3 regions of the Rhizobium sp. ERR 942 genome follow, and region 2 is predicted to be linked to each of the others. Evidence: riboswitches for the same ligand, from Rfam matches in the RefSeq annotation. Region 2 holds a riboswitch; each other region holds the start of a gene.
The links. Region 2 has a riboswitch for cobalamin ahead of FBZ97_RS25930 (aromatic ring-hydroxylating dioxygenase subunit alpha). Riboswitches for the same ligand answer to the same signal wherever they lie in the genome.

Region 1 (5,323 bases), on a different contig from region 2:
GCATCCTGATCTAGCCCGATATCGGCGACGAGATCGAGGATCTGTTTACGCAGCAGACGGATGCGGCGGGGATCGCCGCCGGAAGCCTCGTAATATTCGTCAACCAGCGCTTCCAGATCCTTCAGCGGGCCATAGCTTTCGGCACGCGTCAGCGGCGGCGTCAGGTGATCGATGATGACGGCGCTCGTGCGGCGCTTGGCCTGCGTGCCCTCGCCGGGATCGTTGACGATGAAGGGATAGAGGTTCGGCAGTGGTCCGAGGATTGCTTCCGGATAGCAATTTTCCGACAGCGCCAACGCCTTGCCCGGCAGCCATTCGAGATTGCCGTGCTTGCCCATGTGAATGACCGCATGCGCATCGAAAGAGCGGCGCAGGAAGGCATAGAAGGCAAGATAGCCGTGCGGCGGCACGAGATCGGGAGAATGGTAGCTCTCCTTCGGATCGATATTGTAGCCGCGCGCCGGCTGGATACCAACGAGCACATCCCCGAAGCGGGCGAACGGCAGGGCAAAGCCGTCACCAATCGCGTAAGGATCCGCCGCCGGTCCGCCCCACCGCGCCGTAATCTCATCCTGAATCTGTTTGGGAAGCGACGAGAAAAAATGCTTGTAGTCGCTGAAGGAAAGCCTCTCGCGGACCACGCGGCCATCGTACCCCGAATTTGTCGGCCCTTCCGCCAAGTGCCGCATCAGCGCATCGCCGTCGGCAGGCAGATCGGCAACGCCGTAGCCGGCCGCCCGCATCGCCTTCAGCACTTCGATCGTGCCGGCCGGCGTATCGAGCCCGACGCCATTGCCCAGGCGACCATCGCGATTGGGATAGTTCGCCATGACAAGCGCAACACGGCGATCGCCGGGCAGCGTATTGCGCAGCCGCGCCCAATTGGCTGCAAGCCGCGCCGTATAGCGCATGCGATCCTGAAGTGGCTCGCTGGCAACGATATTGGCCTCGACCCTTTCATCATAGCGGGCCGCAGCCTTGAAGGACACGGCGCGGGCGAGAACGCGCCCGTCAACCTCGGGGAGCGCCACGTTCATGCCGAGATCGCGCGCCGAAAGCCCCTGCGAGGATGCTTCCCATGCCTCCTTCGATGAAGCCGAGAAGATGGCCTGCAGAACGACGGCGTCGCCCGTTTCCAGCACCGTCGCCTGACGATCTGCACCGGGCGCCGAAACGGCAAAGCCTGTCGCATTGATGACCACGCCGGGCTTCAGCTCGGTAAAGACGCTTTCAAGAATGCCGACGGACACGGCGTCCTTTAGGCTATAGGCAAAAACCGGCAACGGCCGCATGCCCTCGGCAATGAGCGCCTCTATCATGGCTTCGATCGGTTTGGTTTCGCCGCTCTGAACCAACGCGCGATAGAAGGAAATCGCGACCGTCGGAGGTTCGAATCCTGCAGGGATCACCATCTCCGCTTTGGAGACTCTCCGCCACTCTTCGACGCCGATCACGCCCCGCCCTGGCCACCAGATCCCGGCCTTCATCAAGGGTACGGCGGGCATCGGCTTCTCGGCGCCTGAGAGCATCGCCTCGGCATAGGCGAGAAACGCCCGCGAATTCGCCTCGCCGCCCTCGATCAGATAGGACCAGAGCGCATTGAGATCATCGAGTGCGACGTTGGAAAATGGCGTTAGCCCGGGATCGGGTTTCGAATCTCCCGGCAGCACCGCGATCAAGGCACCCTGGCGCGCTGCACAGGCATGCAGCGCTTCCAGCGCATAGTGGAAGTAGCTTGCTCCTCCGAGCGCCCGCACGATGATGAGCTTCGCATGCCGCGCCGTTCTCTCGATATAGGTATCGACGGACATCGGATGCTTGAGGCTCATCAGGCTTGCAAGCCGAAGGGAACGGCCGCCCTCTCCGTGGGCCGCGGCAATAGCCGCAAGCTCGGTATCGGCAGCCGACAGAAAGAGGATATCGCCGGGCGACTGCCCGAGATCGATCGCCTCCTCTCCGTCGCTGATGGTTCCCTTTTGAGCCAGGAGAAGGTGCATGGATTTCCCTTAGACCAATGCTTCGATCGCCTTGCGAACGATCGTCTCGTCCATCTCGTGCAGGCCGATCACGACAAGCCGGGTCGCGCGGGCTTCACCCGGCGTCCAGGCGCGATCGAAATAGGTGTCGATGCGGCTGCCGACGGCCTGAAGCTGCAGGCGCATGGGCTTGCCGGGGACATCGACGAAGCCCTTGAGGCGCAGCACATCATGCTCCGCAATCACGCCCTTCAGCGCCTCGACGAAAGTAGCGGGATCAGCAATCGGGCCGAGTTCGACGACGAAGCTGTCGAACTCGTCGTGGTCATGTGGCGTGCCATCCTCGTGCTCCAGCTCGTGATGAGATTTGCGGTTGACGATATCGTCTTCCGTGCCGATCCCGAGGCCGAGCAGGACGGCGGCCGGCACGTCGCCGTTCTTCGCCTCGATGATCGTCGGCTTGCGGGCCGTGCGCGAGGCAACTTCGGCGCGCACGCGGCCGAGTCCGTCGGTGTCGATCAGATCGGTCTTGTTGAGCACGATCAGATCGGCGCAGGTCAGCTGATCCTCGAACAGCTCCTCGATCGGGCTTTCGTGATCGAGCGAGTCATCCTCGACGCGAGCAGCCTCTACGGCGTCGTGATCGTCGGCGAAACGGCCGGCGGCAACAGCCGCGCTGTCGACCACCGTGATGACGCCGTCGACGGTAACGTGCGTACGAATATCAGGCCAGTTGAAGGCGGCGACCAGCGGCTGCGGCAGCGCGAGGCCCGAGGTCTCGATAACGATATGATCCGGGCGCGCATCGCGCTCCAGAAGCTTCGTCATGGTGGGAATGAAATCATCGGCGACAGTGCAGCAGATGCAGCCATTGGTCAGCTCGATGATGTCATCTTCCGTGCAGTTCTCCGCTCCGCAGCCCTTCAGCACATCGCCATCGACGCCAAGATCGCCGAATTCGTTGATGATCAGCGCGATCTTCTTGCCGCCGGCATTCTGCAGGAGGTTGCGGATCATCGTCGTCTTGCCGGCTCCCAGGAAGCCGGTGATGACGGTGGCGGGAATCTTTTCCTGGTTCATATGGATCAGCCCTTCATTTTCAGCGGCAGGCCCGCTGCGATAAAATAAACTTCGGCACTTGCCGCCGCGACCATCTGGTGCAGGCGGCCGGCATGGTCGCGAAATTCGCGCGCCATGCGATTTTCTGGTACGATTCCCAAGCCCACCTCGTTGGAAACGAGAACGAGTCTCGATCGTGCAGTCGACAGAAATGCAGTGAGAGCGGCAAATTCTGCCGCCATATCCCGCTCGGCCATCATCAGATTCGTCACCCAGAGCGTCAGGCAGTCGATAAGCACCGCCCGCCCCTCCGCGTCGATAGCGGCAAGCTGTCCGACGAGATCCATCGGCTCCTCATGCGTCTGCCATAGATCGCCGCGATCGGCACGATGCTTGGCGATGCGCTCGCGCATCTCGTCATCCCACGCCTGCCCTGTCGCCACATAGTGACGTTCAAGACCAGTGTCCGAAACCAGAGATTCGGCAAACCTGGATTTGCCGGAACGCGCGCCGCCAAGGACGAAGATCGCTTGGGAAATCGAAGACGACATGCGTTATGCCCGCTCTCGAGCAAAAGCGAGGGTCGGCAGCACGTCGCTGGAACCGGGAAACAGGCGCCTACACGCCGAAAACTCGTCTTGCGCCATGACAACCTCCGTGCTGGCAGCGGAACTCGCGTCCCAAAACAGGCTCTGCGCCCGGCACGCATGGCAGGTCTCCTGGCTCGCGGATGAGGCGCCGCGACGGGGGCGGACCGAAACCGGTCGCCCCCGATCGTGCGCCAGCGGATCTTTCTCACCTTCCCGGCAATGCATCATGAAAAGGCGGACGATTCGTAGAATAAGAGGCGTCCAGCCCCGGTTAATCATGATGCCACACCAGTGGCTTTTTCGATTTGCGCCTGCCCCGCCCCGTTCGCCCCATGCGAACCATCGACGAAATAGACTTCAAACCGAACGAAAGACCCTGACCGCTCTACAGTCGCGGGGTCGGCTGTGATGAGAACGCCCGGATTGGGTCCGCCCCTTCACATTCCCTTTTCATCCCATGCGGCAGATCGCCGCTCAGGAACCATTCGTTATGCCGCAATGATTAGGCTTTCACTGAGTTCAAGTCAATCAAGGGCATGGATGCGACCTGCGCCATCCTGATTGCGAATTCGGTTGAAAATTCCCATAAAACCAGCGGCTTTTTTGCCGTATTTCTTTGATGTTAGGAGTTTATAGAGGGTAAGCCCTCACATTCGAGCAAAACGTATCGTCCGCTTCCAATGCTGCAGAAATTCCAACCGCGACGTCTCGGCGTCTTCTCGGTCCTATTCGATCTCGGTCGCTTCAGGGCATTGCTGCGCCGTGGCGAGCTGGGACTTGTTTTTGCCGGCGCGCTGGTGGGAATAGCGTCCGGCTGTGCCGTCACCGCGATGAGCTATATCTCGCGCAAGCTTCACAGCGTCATCTACGGTATAACCGACTACGAACGCTTGAGTTCGGCAGCAATGGCGATTCCCGACAAATCGGTGTTGTTCATCGCGCCGATCGCCGGCGGCATCATTCTCGGCATTCTCCTTTACGTATTGTCGCGCACGCGCAAGAAGCCGATGGTCGACCCGATCGAAGCCAATGCGCTGCATGGCGGCCGCATGTCGCTGACCGACAGCATCATCGTCGCCGTGCAGAACCTGATCTCGAACGGATTCGGCGCCTCTGTCGGGCTCGAAGCAGGCTACACGCAGCTCGCTGCCGGCATTGCCTCCAAATTCGGCTACAAGATGCAGATGCGCCGCGCGGACCTGCGCATGCTCGTCGGCTGCGGCGCGGCTGGCGCCATCGCCGCAGCTTTCAATGCGCCGCTGACGGGCGCCTTTTACGCCTTCGAGCTGATCATCGGCAGCTATTCGATCGTGACGCTCACACCCGTCGTCGTCTCGGCGCTGATATCAACCATGATAGCAAGACTGCTCGCCGGCGACGATTTTGCCATCGATATCGATCATTTCGGGGCGATCGTTCCGGCGGATTATCTTCCTGCCATCCTGCTCGGCGCCTTCTGCGCCGGTATCGGCATCCTGATCATGCAGGGCGTCGCCTGGGTCGAAGAATTGGCACGCAAGAGTTCCATCGCGCCGCCTTTCCGGCCCGCGCTCGGCGGGCTGGTCGTCGGAACACTGGCGCTGATTTCGCCGCAGGTCCTGTCTGCCGGCCATGGCGCGCTGCATCTCAATCTGTCTACGGACGTGACGCTGGGCGCCTTGCTGGGTCTATTCCTGCTGAAATCGCTCGCCTCCGCAA
Region 2 (5,323 bases):
CCGAATAGACGGCAAGAAACGCGGCAGCGCGTTATTTAGTTCCTCAAATCCCTACCGATTTAAGGAGTTACGAGGGGCTCCACGATGAACTTATAGTGATTGCTTTCTTAACCCAAGATTAACCAGCAATCCTTACTATTATTTCATGAAAGGATACCGAAAGAGTAACCTCCTCATTTACTGCTTCCTGACGATCCTGGCCCTGATGGGGCCGGTCTCCAAGCCTTCGGCCGGCGAAAGCCAGCCCTGGGACGATCCAAAAAACGCCCTGATTGTCGATGCTTACGAGCTGAACACCATCGACTGGAACGCGTTTCTGCAGGACAAACGGATAGCCGGCTTCATCTCCAAGGCGTCCGACGGACTTCCTGAAAGCTTCAGTTGCACAGGCGACCATGGCGGCGATACGGTGGCCCATTGCAGGACGATGTGGCGAAAATACGCAGTTAGCCGCGAACTGTTTCAAACCCGCCGCATGCTGGCAAAGACGAATGGCCTGTTATGGGGCGCCTATCATCTGGGGCGCCCGGGCAATCCGATCGATCAGGCCAATCATTTTCTCGACTACGCCAATCCTCAGCCCGATGAATTGATGGTGCTCGATATCGACGGCATGGACGCGACGCGGTTCATGTCGCTGGATGACGCGCAGATCTACGTCGCCCACATCAAGGTCAGGACGGGGCGCTACCCCATTCTCTACGTCAATCACAACACGGCGCGATACATAGCCGACCATCGCGGCACCTATCCGCTGCTGTCGCGGCTGCCCTTGTGGTATGCGCGCTACAAGCCTGATGTCAAAGGCACTTTTCCACTCGGCAACTGGGACAATTATGCCATCTGGCAGTTCGCTTCTTCAGACAATTGCTCGGAGAAAAGCTGCCCCTATCGCGTGCCGGGCACGCTCACCGATATCGACGTCAATGTCGTGCCGATGACGAAGATTCAGCTTGCCAAGATCTGGCCGCAGGGTGATCTCCTGCCGGCCAAACCCCTGCCCGCGCCGGACGTGACGATCGCGCTCGCGCAGATGTGCAGCGGGCCGCGGCAGACGCTCGTTTCGCTCATGGCCGACGTCGACCCAGTCGTCACTGCCTCGACCCCGCAATCGAAGCCGGCCGAGATCAACGAGCTGAATTACCAGGATTTCTAGAGTATCTTCGCTTTTCCTCAAATCGCGAAAACGCTCTATCTTCTTGTTTGTTTACGCATTCCGGACGGAAAACCGCTGCGCACCTGGAAATGCTCTACGCCTCGATCTGCACATCCGTCTTCGGACGCGAACAGCAGGCGAGGATATAGCCCTCGTCGATCTCGTCATCGAGGATGCCGCCATTGTGGCTCATCTCGACTTCGCCGGAGAGCTTCATGACCCGGCATGTCCCGCAAAGACCGGATTCGCAGGCGGCACCGATGCGCACGCCGGCGCCACGGGCCGCCTGAAGCACGGTTTGCCCCGCTGCGCAGGCCACATCCTTGCCCGCCATGGTGAAACGGATCGTGGTCGCCGCCTCGCCCGATGCATCATCGGAAACTTCTGCGAGCGGTGTCGCCGCATTGGCCGGCTGGAAGCTTTCCTGATGGTAGCGCGACATGTCGAAGCCATGGGCTTCGAGCATGGAGCGCACGGCGTCCATGAAGACTTCCGGGCCGCAGCAGAAGATCGTCCGGTCCATGAAATCCGGCGCCAGCAGACCGATCTTCGCCTTGTCGATGCGGCCCTTCAAACCCGACCAGAGATCGGTGCGGCCGCAGCCCTCGACGATGAAGCCGAGGTTGAGGCTCGGCATGAAGCGGGCGAGATATTCGAGTTCGGAGCGGAAGATGATATCCGTCGGGCTGCGCGAACAGTTGACAAAGGTAATATCAGACAATGGTGCGATATCGGACATATACCGCGTCATCGACATCATCGGCGTGATCCCGGAGCCGGCCGAGACGAAGAGATATTTCTCGCCGGGATGGCGGATATGGCTGAAATCGCCGAGCGGGCCGAAAGCCTTGATGCGCATGCCGGGCTTCAGGTTCTCGAACATCCAGCGCGTGCCGATGCTGTCCTTCTGCGCCTTCACCGTCACGGCGACCGAGAAGGGCCGCGACGGCGTCGACGACAGCGTATAGGTGCGCATGACCGACTCCGGAGCCGTCGGCAGCTCCAGCGTCACGAACTGTCCCGGCAGATAGCGGAACCAGTTGTCCTTGTCCGAGCGGAACGTGAAGGTCATCACGTCGGGCGCTTCGGGCGTGACCGAGAGGCATTCGAGCACATGCTGCCTGTCGTTCCAGGGCTGCATCTGGTCGAGGTGTCGATGCGGGTAGGAGACGGTCATGTTCATACTCAGGCAACCGCAGACAGCTTGGCCTGGTCGCCCTGCAGCCGGTTGATCATGAACGTCGTGTACCATTCGACGAACTGCATGACTCCCCCTTCATGGACCTCCGAATAGGGACCGGGCTCATAGGCCGGCGAGCGGATGCCGAAGGCGTTTTCCTCGACGATGCGGCGGTCCTGATCGTTGGTTTCGGTCCAGACGTGGGTCAGCTCTTCCAGATTGTAGTCGACACCTTCGACGGCATCCTTATGGACGAGCCACTTCGTGGTGACGGCCGTTTCCTCGGCGCTGATCGGCAGGACACGGAAGGAAATCGCGTGGTCGCCGAGCATGTGGTTCCACGTCGTCGGGTAGTGGAACAGCAGCATGGTGCCGATGCCGTTGATCGTCACGTCAGATGAAAGCGGCCGCCTGACGGCATTCTGGCCGGACATGGTGTAGCTCTCGGCCCCTTCGATCAGCGGCATGCGCGCGGCGCGGAACTGCCCATCCGGCGAGATCTTGAACTCGCTCGGCAGGCCCGCGGCTTCGCAGCGCTGCCAGTGTTCAGCGATAACGGGGTCATTCATCGCGCCCTGCACGCCGGTGACAGTCGGAGCTTCCGGGAAGGTGCGGCAAAGTTCCGGGTGATTGGCCGCGCAATGATAGCATTCGCGGTTGTTTTCCCAGACGAGCTTCCAGTTGCCCTTTTCGATAATGGTGCTTTGGAAGGCGACCTTGGCTTCGCTGATGCGATGCGGCGCCATGTAGGGCTCGATCGTCGCCCGAACCGGGGCGAAATCGGGAGCGTTCTGCGCGAGGCAGATGAAGATGTAGCCGCCGACGCTTTCGCAGTGAACCGGCTTCAGCGAATACTGGCTCTTGTCGAAATCCTCCGCCATCTGGCGGGCAAAGAGCAGCGAGCCGTCAAGTTCGTAGGTCCACTGGTGATAGGGGCAGACGAGCTTTGCCGAGGAGCCGCGCTCCGTCGTGCAGACGCGTGAGCCGCGATGGCGACAGCTATTGTGGAAGGCGCGGATGACCTGATCGCGGCCGCGGACGATGACGACGGGATAATCGCCGATCTGGACAGTGAAATAGTTGCCCGCGCGCGGCACTTCGCAATCATGGCCGATAAACAGCCAGTCGCGATAGTAGATCGTCTCCATATCGAGCTTGAAGTAATCCGGATCGGTGTAGAAGGGTTGCTCAAGGCTGAAACCCGTCCGGTGGTTCTTCAGTTGCCGCAGAACTTTGCTGCCGATGTCCATTTGCCTATCCTTAGCAGTACCAGGAGGCGGGCAAAGGACATGCACGGCCGATTGGGAGCGGCCAAAAGCAATGTCCCGACCACCCGCCGCGGTCAGTAAACCTATGTGCCCAAGGCTGGTTTCCGGGCTCTGGAGCGGCCCTGTTTCCAGAGCCCCATGGCACCTTCCCAGACCGATCGGTCCAGTGGCTTTATCCGCCATGCCTCACTCCACCACCGTTGCGGGGGCAGCGCCGGATTTTGACCGGCTTCCCAATTCTCCGTCTCCCTAGCAGACGGCACCTTGAGATTGATATCATCATAGCTCTCGGTCTCCTCGGCCGCTGCGCTGCAATGCGACATCGGCTTCGAATTTGACGACAGGCAAAACCGGACGATAAGACGGTTGCAGGCTGTGAGAATATTGAGAGGTGATTCAATCATTTAGTCGCCCGCGCGAGAGGTGGCCCGAGCATCGCATTTGCATTCTGCCAATGACGCTTTATTCTGATTGCGACAAGCCCGCGAGCGGCCGCTAATCAGGAGAATAAGTGGGCGGCGGAGAGCGCCTGCAGAGTCGGTAGCGGTAGTCTTGGCTCAGGCGCGATCAAGCTCGGCTCAAGCTCCGTAATCCATCATGTTCTCCAAAGAGTTTTATAGCGAGATCCGGCATGGCCAAACTCAGATATTTCGACGCTGGGAAGCCCGCCGAGCCCGAACCGGCGCCACCGGTATCGACGACGGGCTACAGCGAATTCCTGCGCACCGGCCGCATCAACCGCAACAGGCCACATTGGCTGGCGGAAGAGCGGGAATATCTTACCCATGAGCAGGTGGCTGTGCGCACGGCACAGAAGCTCAGGGATGCCGGCGAAAAAACCCATGACCGGCTCAACAGCTTCCACAAGTCCATCCGCTTTCCGAAGCTCATCTTTCATCACACGCTGAAGGACACGCCGCATCTCGGCTATTGCCACGTCACCGCTGCGCGGACGCAATTCGCGCATTACGAGGACGTGAACTGGGCCTTCTATATCGCCAATTTCTTTGCCCGCATCGGCCAGGAAGAGAACTTCTTCGAAGACATCAGCCTCAAATATTCGCGGATGTATTTCGCCGTCGCCATCCACCCGGACAAGGACACGGAAGACAAGAAGCTGACGATCAATCGCGACGTCAGAGGCAATGGCGTCCTGTTCCACACTCACGATCCGCAGATCGCCATCCGCAACGTTCTTCTGCTCGGCGCCCGCAACGAACAGCTTCGCGACATCATTCGCCAGCTTTGACGATTGATCCGAAAACTCGAAGGGCATAAGAAACGGCCTGAACTGCAAGCAGGCAGGCCATGGCACGACACATAGACATTCTCGAACATCCGCAAACGGCAATAGAAGTGGCGACGGCAACGCTTGCCGAGGGTCTGCCGATCGGGCTGCCGACGGAGACGGTCTACGGCCTTGCCGCCGATGCCACCAATCCAGCCGCCATTACCCGGATCTATGAGACGAAGGGCCGTCCGCGCTTCAATCCACTGATCTGCCATATGAGCGATCTCGCCATGGCCGAACGCTATGCGGTCTTCGATCCTACCTCCCGTAAATTGGCGGAAGCTTTCTGGCCCGGCCCGCTGACGCTGGTGCTACCGCTGAGACCCGACAGCGGCATCCATCCGCTGGCGACTGCCGGGCTCGACACGGTCGGCATCCGCGTGCCGCAAGGCTTTGCCGGCGATCTGATCCGCGCCTTCGGCCGTCCG
Region 3 (5,323 bases), on a different contig from region 2:
GTAGACAATGGCAATAATCCTGCTGCCTGATGGCTTTTGACGAAGTAATCATATGGCGGCTGATTGCAGGCATCTGGTGTTGGATCAGAGTTGGACCTGTCTGTCGCATCTTTCATTTTGGAAGGGTCCTGATTGAAGAAGCGCGACGCGTATTGAGAACGGAAGCGGCTTTCGTGCGTTCTGTCGGCCGCAGTCCCAAGGTTGCCGAGGCCCGGATATCGGCTCTGTGTTTCCGGACCTGTGAAGTCAGCAAGCCCAAGAAAGGCATGATCGACCACCTCTCGCCCCAGGAGTTGATATGACGGTTCAGGGATTCTTTTCCGCCAGGACGAACGCGACAGCGCGGCCTTATGCGATGCCTCGCATTGCCGTGATCGGGCGCGGTTTTTCCGGCATGATGATGGCGATCGCCCTGATGAAGACGGTTCGCTTTCCCTTCCATCTGCAGCTTTTCGATCCTAATTCCACCGTCAGCGGCGGACAGGCGCTCGCCTCCGGACATAGCAGTGAAATTCTCAACAGCCGTGTTCGCGATCTTTCCGTTTCCGCGGGAGATCCCGACGACTTCAATCAATGGCTTTGCGGTAATGCGCCTTTCCGCAGCGCCGTCCCCGCCGCCATACCCGGTTTTTTGCAGATCTTCGTACCGAAGAGCATTTTCAGCGACTACGTCTATCAGCGCTTTTCGGAAGCCTTCTCGTCACGGCGGGATGTGGCGGTGCAGGTCAGCAGCGAGACGGTCTTCGGCCTCCGGCGTGTTCGTGGCGGCCGTTTCGTAGTGGAAAGCGATGGCGCCGCCAATGCGCCTTTCGACATGGTGGTGCTGGCGACAGGCTATGGCATTAGCGATCACGAATTCCAGGCCAGCGATCTCGTGACTGTGCCGACGACGGTACGGGCGCGCCGTCTCGTGTCGCGACCGCATACGATCCTGCTCGGAAGCGGCCTGCGCGTCGTCGATCGGCTGCTGCAGATGCGTGAGAACGGCTATACGGGACAGATCACCATCGTTTCGCGGCGAGGCTTTCTGCCGCAGAGCCACACGCGCAACAATGCCGATCCGGTTTTCCCTGCCGACGAGATGCCCGGCAAACTCAGCGAGATCGTCCGCTTCGTCCGCAAGGCTTGCGTCGAGGCGGAGGCGAACGGCCAGAGCTGGCAATCCGTCATGAACGGCTTGCGCAAGCATGCGCGCTCGCTTTGGCGATCTCTGCCGGCGGGGCAGAAGCAGCAATTCAACCGCCATTTGCGGGCGCTTTATGACAGCCATCGCAATCGGCTTCCCGAGGCGCTGCATGTACGCCTCAATCAGGAGCTTGCCGAGGGCAATACGCTGCTGCGGCGCGGTCATTTTATCCGCCGCACGCCGACCGGGCTGGTTTTGAAGCCGGCTGGCCGGCAGGAGACCGACCAGCTCTATGCCGACGACGTAATCGATTGTCGGTGCCAGGCGCCGGATCTGAATGCACCCTTGCTGCGTAGCCTCATCGATGCCGGTCTCGCGGTGCCGGACGAGCTTGGCCTCGGTCTCGCCGTGGACGCGACAGGCTCGCTTGAGGTCAACGGGCGTACGACAGACGGGCTTTTTGCGATTGGTCCCCTGGGACTTGGAAGTCTCCCCGACATCGATCTGGTGCCTGAGATCGTGACGCAGGCCTATGCGGCGGCAGAGAGCGTCGCGGAGCGTTTTCATCCTCAGTGCAAGGCGGTCTGACAGCCCTGCGGTTTCTTTCATTCTGGATCGCGATTGAGTGCTTCCGCATATGCATATCGCAGTTGCGGCCTCGAGCGGAGATAATGGCTTGTCATTTGTTATGTAATAACGTAACGATTGCCTACCCAGGCCGAAGCTCCAGGACAGATGAAAGCGCATATGACATCCCCGTTGCCCGCATCCGCTTTCTATGACATGAATACCGCCGATGGTGCTGCTTTCGGATCGATCCGGATGGCGGCTGAAAAGGGAACACGGTGCGGATTACCCATCAGGGGCCAAGACCGTGGCTGCCCCCGCAACTGTAAGCGGAGAGCGCGTTCGCAACATGCCACTGGCTTCAAGCCGGGAAGGCGCGAACGAGTTGTGACCCGCGAGCCAGGAGACCTGCCATCGACGATATCAACCGCAACGGACGGGGTGTTCCGATGGAAAATCAGTGGTTGGGCGAGGGCGCCGCTGCGCCCGCTGGCCCTATCTTGACTGTGCCTCCGGCGAAATCTCCGGGAGGCATCTCATGGATAATACAAAAGAGGCGACGCACCGGATCACCGTGTGCACCAGTTGCCGTCATGTCGGCAAACCGTGCCGGCCGGGCCTCGAACTCCTGAAACATCTGCAGATGGCGATCTCCCAGGCTGACGCCGCACTCGCAGATGATTTCAGCCTGGAGGGCAGCGTCTGCATGGCGGGCTGCGAACGGCCGTGCACGGTCGCTTTCCAGGCCACGGCAAAGTCGACGTACCTCTTCGGTGACATCGAGGATGCGAGCGATATCGGTGCGCTCATCTCCTTCGCGAAGCTTTATCGGGATCGCCCCGATGGGCTGACCCGCGAAAGCGAACGCCCGAGAGCGCTGGCAGGCAAGACCCTCGCGCGCATTCCCGCCGCCATCGTATCAGCCGAACGCCAGCTGGTCGTGTTGCAATAGGAGCCGGTCATGTCCGAACGAAGCGCACGACTGGAAGCCGACGGCATCAGCTGGGGTCCCCAGAAGGGAATGCCGATCATCAGTAGCATCACGCTATCAGTCGAGGCCGGCGCCCGGCTTGCGATCATCGGTCCGAATGGAGCCGGCAAGTCGACCTTGCTGCGCTGCCTCTATCGCGGCCTCAAGCCGCAGCGAGGTTCGGTGCGTCTCGACGGCATCGATCTTTGGTCCATAGGTCCGCGGGAGGCGGCGCAGCGCATCGCCGTCGTGCCGCAGGAGACGCCAGGTGATTTTCCCTTCAGCGTGCGGGACGTGGTGTTGATGGGCCGCATCCCGCACCGCAAGGGCATGGCACGCTGGAGCGATCGCGACCATGAGGTCACGACCAAGGCGCTCGCCCGTCTGGAACTGGAGTCTTTGGCACAGCGGCAATTCGCGTCGCTGTCGGGTGGTGAGAAGCAACGGACGCTGATCGCCCGCGCCTTGGCACAGGAGCCGGAACTCATCATCCTCGACGAGCCGACCAATCACCTCGACATCCGCCATCAGCTCGAGATTCTTGAGCTACTCAAGAGACTCGGCCCGACGATCATCACGACGCTGCACGATATCAATCTCGCTGCTGACTTTGCGACGCAGATCGCCGTCATGGATTGCGGGCGGCTTATGGGCCACGGCGAACCTGCCGAAGTCCTGACTGTGGAGCATGTCTCGAACGCTTTCAGGGTTGGTACGCGGCTGCATCGCACCGACGGCGGCCCGCAGCGCTTTTCCTTTTCCCTTCGATAATACGATCATTGGAGTTATTCATGTTTTCTCGCATATCCCTGTCTGCCGCGGCCTTGCTTATCGGAAGCCTGTTTGCGGGCACGACGCTCGCCGAGCCTGTCACCGTGCGCAGCTGCAATCGCGATGTGACCTTCGACAAAGCGCCGGAGCGGGCCGTTTCCAACGACGTCAACCTGACCGAGATGATGTTGGCGCTGAAGCTCCAGGACCGCATGGTCGGCTATACCGGCATTTCCGGCTGGAAGACGCTGGATGAGAAGCTGCGTGACGGCGTGAAGGAACTGCCGGAGCTGTCGCCGAAATATCCGAGCAAAGAGGTGCTGCTCGGCGCCAATGCGGATTTCTTCTTTGCCGGCTGGAATTATGGCATGAAGGTCGGCGGCGAGGTAACTCCGGAAACGCTCGCCCCCTTCGGCATCAAGGTCTATGAGCTGACCGAATCCTGCATCTTCGTCATGCAGAAGAACAAGCCGACCATGGACGACATGTTCGTGGATCTCCTTAATCTCGGCAGGATCTTCCGCGTCGAGGACAGGGCGGAAGCGCTCGTCGCCAGCTATCGCAAGCAGCTTGGCGAGGTCCAGGCGAGGATCGGTCATGTCGCCAAGCCGACCAGCGTTTTCGTCTATGACTCCGGTGAGGAAAAGCCGTTCACATCGGGGCGCTACGGCATTCCGACTGCCTTGATCGAGGCTGCCGGCGGCGTCAATGTGATGGACGACGTCGAGAAGAGCTGGACTGAAGTGTCCTGGGAGCCGGTCATCGAGAAGAACCCTGACGTGATCGTCATCGTCGATTACGGCCAGGTCACCGCCGCCCAGAAGATCGCCTTTCTCAAGGGCAATCCGGCCTTCAGGAATATCGATGCCGTGAAGAATGACCGCTTCGTCGTGCTGCCCTATGTGGAGGCGACGCCGGGGCCGCGCAACATCGAGGCCATCGCCACGCTGGCCAAGGCCTTTCACCCGAGCGCCATGTAATCGTCTGCAATGCCGATCCGCACCAGTCGATCATGGGGCGGATCCTTTCCTCAAGATTCAAGCATGCGCCTCAATCTCTCCATCCTCATCCCCTTGCTCGCCGTAGGCTTCATTCTGTCGATCACCGCCGGTGTGTCGCTCGGTTCGGCATCCATTCCGTTCTCCACCGTCTGGTCGATTGTCGGCAACAGACTGCATGTTGGTGCCTTTCCGGTCACCTGGTCCAGCGGGCAGGAAAGCATCGTCTGGGACGTCCGTTTCCCGCGCGTCGTTCTGGCGGCGCTCGTCGGGGCGGGGCTTGCCATCACCGGCGCCGTCCTGCAGGCGCTGACGCGAAATCCATTGGCGGACCCGCATCTCCTCGGCGTCTCCTCCGGGGCGGCATTCGGCGCCATTCTGGCGCTATTGCATACCGGGCTGATCCTCGGCCTGTTGACGGTGCCGTTGTTCGCTTTTGCCGGCGCCTTGCTCGCAACCGCGGCCGTCGGGCTGACGGCGCGGCTGACGCGCTCGCATTCGGCCGATCGGCTCGTCCTGTCGGGCGTGGCGGTAGCCTTCGTGTTCACGGCGCTTGGCAACCTCCTGATCTTTCTGGGCGATCCGAGAGCCGCCAACACCGTTGTCTTCTGGATGCTGGGCGGGTTAGGACTGGCGCAATGGCAACATCTTATCTATCCCGCCGGCATCCTGCTGTTCTGCCTCGTTTCACTTCTTCCGAAGACGAGGGAGCTCAATGCACTTGCGATGGGCGATGAAACGGCCGTCACGCTTGGCATTGCCGTTGCACGATTTCGCTTGCTACTCTTCGTCATCACGGCGCTGCTGACCGGCGTGATGGTCGCCTTTTCAGGCGCAATCGGTTTCGTCGGGTTGATGGTGCCGCATTTCGTGCGGCTGATCGTGGGCGGC

Region 1: linked by a shared signal. The riboswitch ahead of cobU (bifunctional adenosylcobinamide kinase/adenosylcobinamide-phosphate guanylyltransferase) and the one ahead of FBZ97_RS25930 (aromatic ring-hydroxylating dioxygenase subunit alpha) in region 2 are both predicted to bind cobalamin.
Region 3: linked by a shared signal. The riboswitch ahead of FBZ97_RS05285 (DUF1636 domain-containing protein) and the one ahead of FBZ97_RS25930 (aromatic ring-hydroxylating dioxygenase subunit alpha) in region 2 are both predicted to bind cobalamin.

Annotation. Positions count from the first base shown of each region.
Region 1 covers NZ_VIUA01000001.1:1,088,055-1,093,377, reverse strand. Annotated here, with positions in the region: gene cobN (cobaltochelatase subunit CobN) at 1-1,997, opposite strand, end outside; gene cobW (cobalamin biosynthesis protein CobW) at 2,007-3,056, opposite strand; gene cobU (bifunctional adenosylcobinamide kinase/adenosylcobinamide-phosphate guanylyltransferase) at 3,062-3,586, opposite strand; cobalamin riboswitch at 3,727-4,126, opposite strand; gene FBZ97_RS05450 (chloride channel protein) at 4,306-5,323, shown strand, end outside.
Region 2 covers NZ_VIUA01000006.1:544,765-550,087, reverse strand. Annotated here, with positions in the region: gene FBZ97_RS25940 (GH25 family lysozyme) at 146-1,156, shown strand; gene FBZ97_RS25935 (hybrid-cluster NAD(P)-dependent oxidoreductase) at 1,251-2,339, opposite strand; gene FBZ97_RS25930 (aromatic ring-hydroxylating dioxygenase subunit alpha) at 2,342-3,586, opposite strand; cobalamin riboswitch at 3,682-3,886, opposite strand; gene FBZ97_RS25925 (DUF6656 family protein) at 4,236-4,853, shown strand; gene FBZ97_RS25920 (L-threonylcarbamoyladenylate synthase) at 4,913-5,323, shown strand, end outside.
Region 3 covers NZ_VIUA01000001.1:1,048,109-1,053,431, forward strand. Annotated here, with positions in the region: gene FBZ97_RS05275 (hypothetical protein) at 1-278, opposite strand, end outside; gene FBZ97_RS05280 (FAD/NAD(P)-binding protein) at 299-1,714, shown strand; cobalamin riboswitch at 1,907-2,124, shown strand; gene FBZ97_RS05285 (DUF1636 domain-containing protein) at 2,232-2,645, shown strand; gene FBZ97_RS05290 (ABC transporter ATP-binding protein) at 2,655-3,434, shown strand; gene FBZ97_RS05295 (ABC transporter substrate-binding protein) at 3,455-4,414, shown strand; gene FBZ97_RS05300 (iron ABC transporter permease) at 4,478-5,323, shown strand, end outside.